DNA from 2 places in the Paenibacillus sp. JT31N7 genome. Region 2 is predicted to be linked to the other one. Evidence: predicted binding sites of a transcription regulator. Region 2 holds the regulator's gene; the other holds the start of a gene.
The links. Region 2 encodes Rex, which represses fermentation and respiration genes when NADH is low (regulators of the CRP and FNR family bind a similar motif). Its sites were predicted from a motif close to TTGTGAAATATTTCACAA; they were not measured.
Positions count from the first base shown of each region.

Region 1: a site for Rex is predicted at 1,656-1,673, ahead of AC58P5_RS11770 (cytochrome ubiquinol oxidase subunit I). Genes of this name have one in related genera too.

Region 1 is NZ_JCAUAT010000002.1:323,966-331,552, forward strand. Features, by position in the region: partial or broken gene AC58P5_RS11755 (DNA-binding response regulator) at 171-263, shown strand; partial or broken gene AC58P5_RS11760 (ATP-binding protein) at 278-418, shown strand; gene AC58P5_RS11765 (hypothetical protein) at 447-1,298, shown strand; gene AC58P5_RS11770 (cytochrome ubiquinol oxidase subunit I) at 1,908-3,263, shown strand; gene AC58P5_RS11775 (cytochrome d ubiquinol oxidase subunit II) at 3,260-4,285, shown strand; gene cydS (cytochrome bd oxidase small subunit CydS family protein) at 4,293-4,427, shown strand; gene AC58P5_RS11785 (Gfo/Idh/MocA family protein) at 4,982-6,076, opposite strand; gene AC58P5_RS11790 (AraC family transcriptional regulator) at 6,283-7,152, shown strand.
Region 2 is NZ_JCAUAT010000003.1:257,326-264,912, reverse strand. Features, by position in the region: gene AC58P5_RS15810 (DUF47 domain-containing protein) at 1-219, shown strand, start outside; gene AC58P5_RS15805 (inorganic phosphate transporter) at 243-1,256, shown strand; gene AC58P5_RS15800 (redox-sensing transcriptional repressor Rex) at 1,353-1,976, opposite strand; gene dinG (ATP-dependent DNA helicase DinG) at 1,963-4,863, opposite strand; gene AC58P5_RS15790 (tetratricopeptide repeat protein) at 4,956-5,594, opposite strand; gene panD (aspartate 1-decarboxylase) at 5,685-6,068, opposite strand; gene panC (pantoate--beta-alanine ligase) at 6,073-6,954, opposite strand; gene panB (3-methyl-2-oxobutanoate hydroxymethyltransferase) at 6,995-7,587, opposite strand, start outside.

The DNA.
Region 1 (7,587 bases), on a different contig from region 2:
GTGCGGGCTGTGACTGAACTCTTCTTGAAGGCTGGCTGAATTTTGCTGAAAGCCCGGGCAGGTGCCCCATGATTAAGCGGAGGCTCAGGCTTCATTCAGATTCCGTTCAGTTTCGTGACGGATAATCTGTATATAGGTAATAGAAAGAAGACCCCGAGAGGTGATTCCGCATAAAAAATGCAAAAGATATCCGAATCCTGCTCGTCGATGACGAGCCGCACATTCTGCAGTTTCTCGAATTCGGCCTTGTCAATGAAGGCTTTGCGGAGGAGCCGGACTCGGGCTGTCGATCACGAAGTCGATCGTCGAAGCCCACGGCGGTACGATTTCCGTCTGGAGCCGGGAAGGCGCCGGCTCGACGTTCGTGCTCGTATTCCCTGAAACCGGTGAAAATAACGGCGGAAAAATGTTAAAATAAACGGGATAAACAGAAAGGCGGAGAAGCGATGGTATACGCGTTTACGATTCAGCCCGGCATCTACCACGCCTTCGAAGACGAGGCGGAGCAGATTGAACAATGCAAGGAATGGGGCCTGCTATCCGGTAAGGCAACCAAGACCAAAGCTTTTTTTTATAAGGGAAACGGCTTGAACGTTCCCTGCACCATCGTCGGGTACACCGACAGAATGACGGCTGTCATAGAATTTGACAACAAGCAGCAGCACTGCATCCATCCTTCCTATTTGAAGGAAATGCAGGCGGCGAACTACGGGCAGAGGCAGTGGTCCTCCAGCGAAAACGGCACCGAAGCCGAAGCTCCGGAAGGAGACGAGACTGCCGGGAATGCGGAGCCTGCAGGTGAAGTTCCGGCGGATGCGGCTGGTGAGACTACGTCTGCCGCCATCCCGCAGAAGCAGCCTGCCGCAGAGTCGACGCTGGCGTCACAGACGGAGGCCGCGCCCGGGCAAACCGCTCCGGCCGATCCGGACAAGCCCGCTGCCACTGACGCAGCCGCCGACGCGCCTAAGGCGAAGGCCAAGAAAGAAAAAGCGCCCAAGCTTCAGCTTCCGGAAGAAAAAGTGAAGATGACCGCTACGGTACAGGATTTCACGACGGTTCCCAATCATTTTTCCGATAACGACGATGAGGTCATCATTTACGAGAATGTGACCATTATGGAGCCGGAAACGGATATCGGCACCGCCTGGTCCAGCCACAGCGCGACGATCAAGAAGCTGGAGCTCGAAGTCGGCGATACGATCACGTTCGAGGCCAAAATCGTGGCCAAGAAGCTGACCCGCTATCCCGTGCCTTACAAAATCAACAACCCCGCTAAAATCCAGAAAGAGCAGGACTAGCTGCCCCGCCCGGCTTGTTGAGGGGATGCGGTTTGCGGATATGCGGGGTGCGGGGTACAGTTAGTCCCGGGCCGCGGCTTTTTGCGGGTTGCGGTTTGTTCCTGGTTCGAACGGCAGATTGGTACACGTCCTCCAAGACTTTGTTCCGGGTTCGCATAAGCCTTGTAATATGAGCCGGTCAGTTCCCTATTCCCGGATTTCCACTTTAAGCGCCTCTTTTAACCGAAGGCCGCACAAGATCCATTCACTGTAAAGGCTCCGTCCAGTCGCACGTTTCCCGTGCTTCCGGATGGAGCTTCTTTTTTTCGTGACCCGTCAACATTTCGTCAACCTTTCTTCACCGTTTACTCACAGATATTGTGAAAATAATCACAGCTAAGTGTGTAAGATAAATTAGAAGGATTTGATTTAAGTAATCCAGGGTCTCGTTTTACAATTCATTTCCGGGGCGGTGAAGGCATGAACCCGTTTAAACGGCAGGAGAAACGGCTGATGATTCTCATGTTCGTCGTAGCCGCCGTTATGCTGCTTTCCTTTCTGCGCAGGCTGTTTGCATGACCTTACACGTTTACAAAGAACAAGAATATCCCAGGGGGAGTTGGTGCCATCATGTTTCATTATGATCCTGTGCTGTACAGCCGCATACTCACCGAAGTCACGCTCGCGTTCCACATTATTTTCGCCACTATCGGTGTCGGCGTGCCGGTCATGATCGCTCTGGCCGAATGGACGGGCATCCGCAAGAACGACCGGTACTACACACTGCTGGCCCGCCGCTGGGCGCGCGGCTTTGTCATCACGGTCGCCATCGGCGTCGTGACCGGAACGGCTATCGGTCTCCAGTTGAGCCTGCTGTGGCCGAGCTTTATGGAAATCGCCGGACAGGCTATCGCGCTGCCGCTATTTCTGGAGACGTTCGCGTTCTTCGTCGAAGCGATTTTTCTCGGCATTTATTTGTATACCTGGGACCGGTTCAAACCGAAACGGCATCTGATGCTGCTCATCCCGGTCGCCATCGGGTCTTCCGCCTCGGCCTTTTTCATTACGACCGTGAACGCGTTTATGAACACGCCGCAGGGTTTTACGCTGGAAAACGGCAAAATCACGAACGTGGACCCCATCGCGGCCATGTTCAATCCGGCGACGCCCACGAAAGTCTCCCACGTCCTCGCATCGGCTTACATGACGTGCGCGTTCATTCTTGCGGCCATAGCGGCCTTCTCGCTGCTGCGCCGCAAAGGTGACCGGCTTTACGCCAAGAAGGCGCTCAAGCTTACGATGAGCGCAGGACTTGTATTCGCGCTGGCAACGGCCGCGATCGGCGACCTCTCGGGCAAGTTCCTCGCGGCTTATCAGCCCGAGAAGCTGGCCGCGGCCGAATGGCATTTCGAGACGCAGACCAAAGCTCCGCTGGTGTTCGGCGGAATTTTGACAGAGGACAGAGAAATCAAATACGGGCTGAAAATCCCGTACGCCCTGAGCATTCTCGCCGGCAGCAATCCCGGTTTTGAAGTCAAAGGGCTGGATCAGATTCCCGACGAGCTGGAGCCTCCGCTCTATGTGCACTACTTCTTCGACGGCATGGTCACCATTGGGATGTTCACCATCGTGATCGCGGCTCTCTATCTGTGGCTCAGCCGCAGCAAACGCGCCTCGAAGCCGGCTCCGCGCTGGCTGCTCCGGGTGATCGTCGCCTGCGGACCGCTCTCCATGCTCGGCATCTGGCTCGGCTGGTTCTATGCCGAGGTAGGCCGGCAGCCGTGGATTCTCCGCGGCTACATGAAAGTGGCCGAAGCCGCCACGACGTCGGCTCATGTGGACAAGATGCTGCTCCTGTTCTGTCTGCTGTATCTCGTCCTGGGGCTGACCGCGATAAAAGTGCTGTCCAAACTGTTCAAAAACAACGACGTTGCGGATGAATTGATCGCATTCGGCGTTTTCGAGAAAAGGGGGCCGCTGGAATGAATCTGGAACTGCTCGGCATCACCGTTCTGTGGGTGTTTCTGTTCGGCTACCTGATCGTCGCTTCCATTGACTTCGGAGCCGGTTTTTTCAGCTACTATTCCGTCATTACGGGCAGCAAAAATAGTACGCACCGCATCATTGAGCGCTATCTTTCTCCCGTCTGGGAAGTTACCAACGTGTTTCTTGTCTTTTTCTACATCGGCTTAGTCGGATTCTTTCCGGAAACCGCCCGCTATTACGGCACGGCGCTGCTCGTCCCCGGGTCCCTGGCGCTCATTCTTCTCGCTTTGCGTGGTTCCTACTACGCCTTCAGCACGTACGGGTCCAAAGACAACCGTTGGTACATGCTGATCTACGGAGCCACCGGACTGCTGATCCCCGCCGCTTTATCGACCGTGCTGGCCATTTCGGAAGGCGGCCTGATCGTGGAAACCGCCGGCCAAATCACGCTGGACTGGAGCGCTCTCCTGGGCAGCGTCTATACCTGGTCGGTCGTGCTGCTCGCTATCGTCAGCGTGCTGTACATCTCCGCCATGTTCCTGGCCTACTATGCGCATAAGGCGAAGGACACGGCCGCTTTCGAAATTGTACGCGGGTATGCGCTTTTCTGGAGCGTTCCGACCATTCTGGTCAGCGTGCTCGTCTTTTTCGCGATCTCCCGGCACAACCCCGAACATTTTACAAGAATGCTCGATCTCGCCTGGATGTTCGTCATCTCGTTTCTTTGCTTCCTGATTGCCGTCTACGCCGTCTGGAAAAAAAGATATCTGGGCCTCGGCTTCACCTTCGTCCTGCTTCAGTTCGCCTTTGCCTTTTTCGGGTACGGAGCCTCCCATCTGCCTTACATTCTGTATCCGTACATCACGATTCATGAAAATTTCACCAATCCCGCCATGGGCACGGCGCTTATTGTTGCTTTTATCGCCGGCCTGCTGATCCTCATTCCTTCGCTTGTTCTGCTGATGAGACTGTTCCTGTTTGATGCGGGCTATGTTCAAGGAAACCGGGATAAGAAAGGATGATGCTGCCGTGGAACATGTTATGATCATGTATGCTCCTCCGATTGTCGTTGCGCTCTCCCTGCTCTTCTTGTTTCTGTGGGCGCCCCGCACCAAAGATGTCACCGACGAGACGGAAGGCGATCGTCAGCAGCGTATGCGCTGAACCTTCTCTGCTCTTGTCCGGCCGTTCGGCCATACCAGTCCTATAAATAGCGATAAGAAAGGCGATTCCGTAAGAGAGTCGCCTTTTTTTATTTTACCTGCCGCTTACATGGTGATAATTTGCAGAAAACGATCATAAACTAGTATGTAAGAATAGATTTCCGGAAGGAGGTGCCGACTATATGTACTACGAAGAAGATCGCGAACCGTTTGAAGACGGTGCAGCCGCCGACGAGCAGGAAGAATAAATCCTTCACAAACGTCCTCCTAGAACTCAACTCCCCGTTTTTTCAGGCTCTTAGTTAAAACTCTCTCCCTGATTTCATTGTGCATGTCCGCGCCTTTCTGTCTCCATGTCTCCATGCCAACCAAGCCCGCCGTGATCAGTTTCTTCAACCGATGGCCTAACAAATTCGGCCTTCTGCTATCCTTCCTTCCAGACGGCAAAAAAGCCCGTTCTCCGCTAACGGAAACGAGCTTATTTTTGTTGGACAGTTTAAGAAAAATCCGCCCCGTAAACGAGGCGGACTTCTTTGTTTTAGCAGACTCCGGCCGCTATTCCTTCTCTTCGTTCAGGTAAATCGCTTTGCCGGTTTTCGCCGATTCGTAGATGGCTTCGAGAATCTCCGATACGACAAGCGCCTGTTCCGGTGTAACCACCGGCTCTTTGTCGTTTTCGATCGCGTCGATCCACATGCGCATCTCAAGGTCGGGCGCATTCTCGGACGCCCCCTCGTAGAAAGCGACGCCTCCGCTGGAAAGCTCGATGTTCTGCGTGTACAGTCGGCTGTTTTTCTCGCCGTTAATGCGCAGGCCGTCCTTCATGTCGGCTCCGCCTTCGGTTCCGCTCAGCGTACATTTCGCTTCGTCGACTTCAAGGGTGTTCAGCGCCCAGCTGGATTCGAGAAGGATGGTCGCTCCGTTTTCCATCGTGATCATGCCGAAAGCGGAATCTTCCACCGTGAACTTCGCCGGGTCCCAAGGTCCCCATGCATTCGCGGCGTTTGCCCGGTGAGAGAGCTTGTGGTACGAAGTGCCGAGCACAACCTTCGGTTTGTAGTTGTCCATCATCCACAACGTAAGGTCGAGCGCGTGAGTCCCGATATCGATGAGCGGGCCCCCGCCCTGCTTTTCTTCATCCAGGAATACGCCCCAAGTCGGAACGGCCCGGCGGCGGATAGCGTGTGCTTTGGCGAAGTAAACTTCCCCAAGCTCGCCGTCTTCGCAAAGCTTTTTCAAATACTGGGAATCGGAACGGAAACGGTTGTTATAACCGATCGTCAGTTTCTTGCCGGTCCGCTTCGCGGCGTCCACCATGCGGCGGGCGTCCACGGACGTTTTAGCCATCGGCTTTTCACACATGACGTGTTTGCCGGCTTCCAGTGCATCGATGGTAATGTCCGCGTGAGAATCGTTCGGTGTGCAGACATGAACTATATCAAGGGAGGAATCTTTCAGCAGTTCACGGTAATCTTGGTAAACGCAAGCATCGCCGGAACCGTATTGTTCCTTGGCTTTTTCCGCCCGTTCGATGACAATATCGCAGAATGCGACCAATTCAACGTTAGGCAGTTTCGCCAGACTCGGCAGGTGTTTGCCGTTTGCAATCCCTCCGCATCCGATAATTCCGATCCGGTACTTTTGTGACATTGCAGTTCCTCCTTCAAATGGGTAAACATGGGTATGTAACTAACAATCAGACAGGATGGCGGCGAAATGTACGCGCGTTCTAAAATTTAGCGGCTTCCCCTGCCTGCTCGATCGTACTACAATAAAGTATAGAAGATACCTCGCCAAAATAAAATCACAGATATGGCGATACTTATATGCGATTTTGTCATTCGGGGGCAGAGCTGGTGGAAATCTATAACGAACAGATTAATTATGAAAACCCTTTTTTGTCCATGCGGGTCTTTCAGGCCCGTCGTGACGATGAGCAAACGAGCCCGTGGCATTACCATAAGGAAGTCGAAATGCTCGCCATTGTGGAAGGGGAACTCGACGTTTACCTTGAAAATGAAAGAGTAAGCCTGAGCGCCGGGGACGTCGTCCTCATCGGTTCCTCCGAGCTCCACCGGGACCGTTCGTCGGCAGACACCACACTCGTCTATTATGTGTTCCAGTTCGATCTGGAGCATTACTTTGACGAAAGCGGAATTGCTTATTTGCGCTATTTTTCGGAGACCCAGTCCGCGCTGAGCAAGCTGAATTATATTTTCCGGGAAAATACCGCTATCCGTGACGAGGTATTTGCTTGCATCCGCAACATTTACACCGAGTACGCCGGCAAAAAAGTCGGTTATGAAATCGCCATCTCCATCCTGGTGAAACAGATCGTGCTCTCTCTGCTCCGCAGCGACGAGAAGCGCCTGCTCGATTACGGCAACAGCGCCGATCTGATCCGCCTGAAGCCGGTTTTCGAGTACATCGACCGGAATATCGACGGCAAAGTTTACGTGGATGAAGCAAGCAAAGCGGCCAACATTTCCTACTACTATTTTGTGAAATATTTCAAAAAAGTACTCGGCATTTCTTTCCTCGATTACGTGAATTTCAAAAAAATCAAAAAAGCCGAAAAAATCCTGCTGACTCAGGACATAAGCGTCGCCCAGGTCGGCGAACAGATCGGCATGCCGAACATGGCTCACTTCTACAAAACCTTCAAGAAAATCAATCACTGCTCGCCTCATGAGTTCCGTAAAAAGATGCTGGAGTGGAACCGGTAAGGCGGATATGGGCTTTCAGGCGGGCAAGCCATGGTTGCTCACCGTCATGCTGAAGCAACGCAGAACGAGAGCTCGCTTGGTGCGGCTGGTACTAGCCCAGGCGTTTGGGAGCTTGCCGGGCGACCTAACGGAACCGCACAAGTCAAGCTTGCGTCTCTGCACTTACCGGCCGGCCCCGCGCGCGTCTACGCCTCCCGGCAGCGGGGCTGCCTCATGCCACGCTCTCCTGCGCTCTCCTGCGCTCTGCGGCTGCGACACTCGGCTGGACCCGCCGCTTTCAACCAGCCGTATCCGCGGGCCGGCAGAACCGCGGCATTAGCGGTCAAGTGCAGCGCGCCGCAGACAAACCGAAGAAAGGCAGGCCCGCATCGGGACCTGCCTTTCTTTTTGCTGCGCCGCCGTGCGGAACAGCCCCGGCAACAGCCCGGGGCTTTC
Region 2 (7,587 bases):
AAGTACATGCAGATCCCACAACATACGGTTGAAATCAATGCGCTTGAAAACGAAGCCGACCGCCTGATGCGCGAAGGCATCCGTGAAATTTTTATCACCAAACGCGATCCTTACGAAGATTTCAAGCTCAAAGAACTATATGAACGTCTCGAACAGACCACCGATGCATGTGAAGACGTTGCCAATATCTTGGAAAGCGTCGTGCTGCGCTACTCGTAAGCCCAGCAGTTTAGGAGGATTTCATGACGACAACAGTTCTTATTACCTTGATTGCAATCGTTTTTCTCGCCCTTGCCTTTGACTTCATTAACGGTTTCCACGATACGGCAAACGCGGTAGCGACTTCGATCTCTACGCGTGCGATGAGCCCGAAAGTGGCCATTATCTCCGCCGCCTGTCTGAACTTCGTCGGTGCCCTGTATTCTTCGGAGGTGGCCAAGACGATCGGCAGCGGGATCGCGGATCCGACCAAGATCAACCACGGTGAATTTATCGTCATCGCGGCTCTGCTGTCCGCCATTATCTGGAACCTGGCTACCTGGTATTATGCCATTCCTTCCTCTTCCTCCCACACCCTGATCGGATCCATTGTCGGAGCCGTGCTGGCCGGAGCGGGAGCCGACTTCGTCAAATGGAGCGGTCTCGGCAAGATCGTGCTGATTCTGGTGCTGTCGCCGATTGTCGCATTTGTGGCCGGGTACATCATCATGACCATCATCAAATACCTGGTCATCCTGACGGGCAACAAATCCCGTTCGAAGCTAAACCGCGTATTTAAGTTCTTCCAGATCCTGTCCGCCTGGCTGCTGTCCTTCTCCCACGGGGGAAATGACGCTCAGAAAGCGATGGGTATTATCGTATTCGGACTCGTCGCTGCCGGAGCCCAGACAACCATGGACGTGCCGTTGTGGGTGAAAATCGCGGCTGCGACCGCAATGGGCCTCGGTACTTCGATCGGAGGATGGAAGATCATCAAGACCATCTCCAAAAACTTGATCAAAATCGAGCCGATCAACGGTTTCGCTTCGGATTTGACGTCCTCCATCGTGATTCAGACTTCCACGCATATGGGGATGCCGCTTTCGACCACTCACGTGATTTCCTCCGCGATCATCGGTTCGGGTTCCGTACTCCGGTTTCATGAGGTGAAATGGGGTACCGTAACGCGCATGATCATCACTTGGATCATTACGATTCCGATCAGCATCATCCTGTCTTATGTGCTGTACACCGTGTTGTTTAAGTTCTTCGTATAAAAATGAACAGTGAGTTCCATAAAAAAACCGCCATACGGCCCTAAAACGGGTCCTTATAGCGGTTTTTCTGGTTTTCAAGGCCAAACCCTCCATTGTTTATTCAGGAAGATAATAGGCCAGGCTCTGGAGATCTGCCGTAAAGTCCGCATGATGCACACGGATTTCTTCGGGAACTTTCAGAATGGACGGAGCGAAGTTCAGAATCGCTTCGATGCCCGACTTCACGAATTGGTTGGCGACATTTTGCGCTTCCGGAGCCGGAACGGTGATGATGCCGATTCGAATGCGGGAATCCCGGATAACATCGGCCAGATGCTCCATGGGCTGAACGCTCATGTTATTGATGACCTGGCCGATCTTGTCCGGCGACGAATCGAAAATCGCCGTTATTTTCATCTGTTCCCGCAAATAGATGTTATAGTTGCACAGCGCCCGGCCCAGATTACCGGCTCCCACGAGGGCAACCGGTATTTGGCGGTCGAGCTTCAGAATCTGACGGATCTTCTCGATAAGATAGGTCACATCGTAACCGATCCCCTTCTTTCCGAATTCGCCGAAGTAAGCCAAATCTTTGCGGATCTGTGCCGGGTTAAGATTCAGCTTCTGTCCCAGATCCTGGGACGAAACCGTTAAGACGTTTTTTTTCGAAAGCTCATTAAGAAAACGAAGATAGATCGGCAGCCGTTTTACGACAGCCTCTGATATTTTAGGTGACTTCAAGCGAGTTCTCTCCCATCCATTCCTGAATTCTCGGTACGATGCGCTCTACCGGCATATGTTCAATCTTCGGTCCCGGCAGGGAGTAGAGAAAGTGCTTGCCGTACTGCGTCTCAATGACACGCGTATCGTAGATCAGCACAATGCCTTTGTCCGAAGCCCTGCGTACGAGCCGGCCGAAGCCCTGCTTGAATCGGATGACGGCTTGAGGTACCGACAGTTTCATGAACGGGTTCTGATTCCGTTTTTTCAGGTTTTCGCTCTTCGCTTCAACCAGCGGATGGTTCGGCGGCTGGAAAGGCAGCCGTACGATAGCCAGACAAGTCAAGGCTTCTCCCGGAATGTCCACCCCTTCCCAGAACGAGCTCGTGCCGAGCAGAACGCACGCTTTATGCTCTTGGAAGAGCCGGGTCAGCTTGCTGCGGTTGCCGGTGTCCACCCCTTGACCGAGCACATGAATGCCGTGGGGGCGAAGATTTTCTTTCAGAACCGCGTGGGCCTGCTTCAGCATCCGATTCGAAGTGAACAGCACGAGCATCCTCCCTCGTGTGGCCACGGCCACTTCGGAAAGGGACTCCGTCAGCGCTTTGAGAAATTCCTCTTCGCCGCTGCGGCCCCGGATCATCGGAAAGTCCCGCGGTATGCAGACAAGAGCCTGCTGCCGGTACTGGAACGGGGACGGAAGCTGAACGGTTTTCAGCTTCGGATTCTCCTCTTCTTCGGTCGGCAGTTTCAGCCCCAGCTGATCCGCCGAATACTGGAACGATTTATTGACCGACAGCGTGGCCGAAGTAAGAATAACACTCTCCTTGTTATCAAAGAAATGTTCGCGGATAAGCGGACTTACGTCCATCGGCACGGAGATCAGGTTGATCGAACGGCTTTTGTTGTACGTCCCCGCTTCTACCCAATAAACGAAATTATCGTCCGCCATCTTCATAAAGAAGCGGAGCGTCTCCTTCGCTGCCTGTAATTCCTTAGCCACGCCGCCGAGGTCGGTTACGAAGCTCTGGACGTCGTATTCTTCCTGGACTTCTTTCAAATCCTGCGCGAGCGAATCCACGGATTTATACACATCTTGAATATGCTGTTCCAAAATCTCCTCGAGATCCGTGAAATCGCTCCAATTCGGAGGAAGCGAGTCTTTTTTCAGACGCATCACCAGGGAACCGGGATCGATTTGACCGGGCTCGGAATTCGTCTGGAGCAGCTCGTAAAACTTTTCACAGAGTAAATCCCAAGCTTCCTTAATCAGGAGTGTTTTCGGGAAAAGGTTGTCGATTCCGTTCATCCAGGTAGCCGCCCGGTAATCGTCGTCATACCGTTGAAGCTTCGTGCGGAGCGCCGGCAGCTGCCCGTTCCGGCTGTCCTTGAACAGCCAGAGAAGCTGGTTCGTCAGTCCCAGGTAATGAAGCTCTTTGCCCAGATGCTTGCTTGCCACTTCTTCGAAATGGTGAGCCTCGTCCAGGACGAGATGCTTATAAGCCGGCAGCACCCGGTTCTCGGCCTTCATATCGGTAAACAGCAGCGAGTGGTTCGTAATGACAACGTCCGAATTGTTGGCGTCATGGCGCGCACGGTGATAAAAGCATTTTTTGAACCACGGGCAGTGCCGGTTCTGACACGATTCCGCATCGCTGGACACGGTATGCCAGAAAGCGGCCCCTTTGTTCCCGAAGTGCAGCTCCTCTTCGTCGCCAGTCTGCGTCTGGCTCAGCCAGACTACCATCTGGGCGGCCGTAATGGCGTCCTCCTTGCCCGTATCGAACTCCTGCATGGAAATGCGGTTTTCGAACTTGCGGAGACATAAGTAGTGGCTGCGGCCTTTGAGGACCGATGCTTTAAAATTTACCGGGAAAATGTCGTGAAGCAGCGGAATATCCCGCTCCCGGAGCTGCTCCTGCAGATTGATCGTATGCGTGCTGACGACCACCTTCTCGTCATGCTTAATCCCGTAATACAGGGACGGGATCAAATAGCCAAGCGATTTGCCCGTGCCCGTACCTGCTTCGATCATGAGATGCCGGTCGTTCTGAAAGGCTTCCTCAATTTCATGAATCATGATTTCCTGGGCTTCGCGGCTTTCGAAATGCTCGAACTTCGCTTTCAGCGCTTCTTTTACCCCATCGTAAACGTCTTCAAAAGAGTCGCTCAGCTCCAGCACATCGTTCTCGTCGCGTATCGGGTCTTCGTCCCCCCAGTCCTGCACGTTCAGCGCGAACTGGCGGTAATACTGATGAATCGATTGGTCCAAAGGGGTCTGCTGTTCCTTAAACCGGGCGATTTCCGACATAAACCAGCCGAGGTCGCTCGTCTCGGCCGGCAAGATTTGAGCCAGCCGCTGAACCGTCAGCAAAGGCAGGGACAACAGCCTGTCCAGACTCATCGTCCAGATCTCCGCCGTAACGTCCGCATCGCTGTCTGCCTGGTGAGGCCGCTCATGCTCGATGCCGAAGGCTGAAGCCACCATGCCGAGCTGGTAAGTCGGAAGAGAAGGAAACACAATTCTCAGCATGTCGATCGTGTCCAGGACGCGCCCGGTAAAATCGGGGTAGCCCGTTTTTCGCAGGGCCCGCTGTAAAAAACCGAGATCGAACGATGCGTGATGGGCCACGAGAACGCAGTCAAAAAGCAGCGGATACATCTCGGCCATAATATCGTCTAGCTTCGGGGCATGCTCCACCATCTCGTCGGTAATGCCCGTAAGCTCCGTAATCGAAGAAGGTATACTGATCCCCGGATTTACCAGGGAAGTATACCTGTCGGTTACTTCCATATCATCTATAATAACGAGACCGACTTGGATAATATCGTCCGCCGGGCCCGTTCCTGTCGTTTCAAAATCCAAAACCGCAAATTTCATAAGCTCAAGCCTTCTTCCTTTCTCCAGCTTCTATCCTAAGCATACCACATTTAGAGGCCCAGAGGGGAAGTTAGTTTGTCAATTCCGTAAATAAGGAGATCATTCGTTCTTATTTCTTTTCATTCGTTCGATGCGGAAAAAAGCTCCAAACAGTTCGGATCGGCATGATAAGCTTTTTTAAAATATTCAAGCGCCTGTTCCAGATTCCGGTTCTGAAATTGAATGCAGCCCATCGCGTTGTAAGAGATGGCTTTCATCTGTTTATTTTCCGTAAGAGCCAGTAGAAGGGTAAAGTGCCGGGCCGCTTCCGCCGTATCTCCCTGACGCAGATAACCCATGGCGAGATAAGCCCTCGCAAGTAAAAAATCCGGTTCCCGTGCAAGGAGAGCCTCGAATTCCCGGGTCGCCCGCTCGTACATAAGCAGCATATAAAACCCCTGTCCGCGGATAAACTCCACCGCTTCTTTCCCCTCGGCCGGATGAGGCTGAGCCTCTTCGGCAGACTGCGGCAAGTCCGGCAGCTGCTGCGAATCGGATGCTGAGGTCGAAGAGGACGTGACGGATGCGTTTCCGACGGACAGGGTTTTTCCAAGCTTCTCCTCAAAGAGGAGCCAGTGCTCGATACAATCGTCACTAATGGCCTTCAGGGCCCCAAGCTCGTCTTCAAGCTCCGCTTTTAACGCGCCTTTCGCATTCGGCAACTGAAGCAGAATTTCATCCAACACTTCATTCATCGTGGCGAACAAATGTTTGAACACTGCGCATCCCCCACCTTCGGCTTTGCTGTCGTACATTCATTCTGCGTTGCCGAAGGGCTTTTCATACAAGTTCTTTAAGGGTGCCAGACGTTACAGTACAGTTGCATGCATTTCCTCTTTTAGCAGCTGGGCCACTTTATTGTTTTCTCCCATGATGGCAACGGTCGGCTTGTGGCGCCGCGCCTCTTCTTCGGTCATCATCGCGTAAGAAATGATGATCACGGTGTCGCCCGTCTGTACGAGCCGCGCCGCGGCACCGTTAAGGCAGATAACACCCGTTCCGCGCGGACCCGGTATGATGTACGTTTCCAGGCGGGCCCCGTTGTTGTTGTTCACGATCTGAACTTTCTCGTTTGGCAGCATATCGACCTGATCCAGCAGATCCTCGTCGATCGTAATGCTTCCGATATAATTAAGATTCGCCTCGGTCACCGTCGCACGGTGAATTTTGGCTTTCATCATGGTTCTGAACATGCGATCACTTCCCCAGGGTTAAAATAGTGTTGTCGATAAGCCGTGTGGCGCCGAATTTGACCGCCAGCGCGACGATAAGCTGAACGGGTACGCCGGCCTCCACCGCTTCCGGCCGCTCCAGCTGCGGGTACGTCAAAACCTCTACGTAATCGATATCGGCCAGAGGAGCTTCTTCGATGACGGCCTTTACGGCGCCGCGGAGGTCTTCCGCCCGGAAAGCAGCATGCTCCCGCGCCCAGGCTTCCGCAGCTTTCAACGAGCGGCTCAGAACGAGTGCCTGCTCGCGTTCGTCCTTGCTCAGGAATACGTTCCGGGAGCTCATCGCAAGTCCGTCCTCTTCGCGTAAAATGGGGCACGCCACAATGTCCACGTTCATGTTAAGGTCCTGCACCATTTGCGAAACGACGGCAACCTGCTGCGCATCCTTAAGTCCGAAGAATGCTTTATCGGGCTGAACGATATTAAACAGCTTGGCAACGACCGTAGTCACCCCGTCGAAGTGCACCGGACGTGAAGCGCCGCAGAGTACCGAAGTGATGCCCGATACGGAAACGGTCGTTTTGACCGGTCCCGGATACATTTCTTCGACCTGGGGCAGAAAAATGATGTCCACGCCGGCTTCTTCCGCCAGCTTCAAGTCCCGCTCCGTATCCCGCGGGTAACGGTCCAGATCTTCGGTAGGACCGAACTGCAGCGGGTTGACGAAGATGCTGAGCACGACAATTTCGCTCGCTTCGCGGGCCGCTTTGATCAGGCTCAAATGCCCTTCGTGAAGATAGCCCATCGTAGGTACGAAACCAACCGGGGCTTTAAGAGCCGCCCCGATCCCGGATTTTTTCCGTTCCAATGTACCGCGCAGCAAGGCTATGCTTTGAATAACTTCCAACGTCTCTCTCTCCTTCAGAACTTAGAGGTAGGATAACCGTTTATTTAACGGCCGTTCCGTACAAATACTGGAGAACTTCGTTGTCTCCTTTAAAGCTGTGCTGCTCGGCCGGGAATTTGCGGCCTTTCACTTCCGCCACATACTGCCCGATTCCTTCTCGGATGGCGAGGCCGACCTGCGCGTAAGCTTTAACGAACTTTTTGGCCGGAGCATCCGGCTCGTAGCCGAGCATATCGTGAAAAACGAGAACCTGGCCGTCACAGGCAGCTCCTGCACCGATACCGATTGTCGGGATGGACAGTTTGCTTGTGATCCATTCCGCCAGTTCTTCCGTTACCAATTCCAATACGATCGCGATTGCGCCTGCTTCTTCGAGCGCTTTAGCGTCTTCCATCAGTTTGCGGGCCTGCTCGGAATTTTTGCCCTGTACGCGGTACCCGCCAAGCACGTGAACCGACTGAGGAGTCAATCCGAGGTGGCCGACGACGGGAACACCCGCCTGAGTCAGCGCTTTAACCGCATGGGCAATTTCCGCGCCGCCTTCCATCTTCACCCCTTTGGACAGCCCCTCGCGCATAATCCGTCCCGCGTTCTGAAGGGTCGTATCCAGGCTTCCGTGATACGTCATAAACG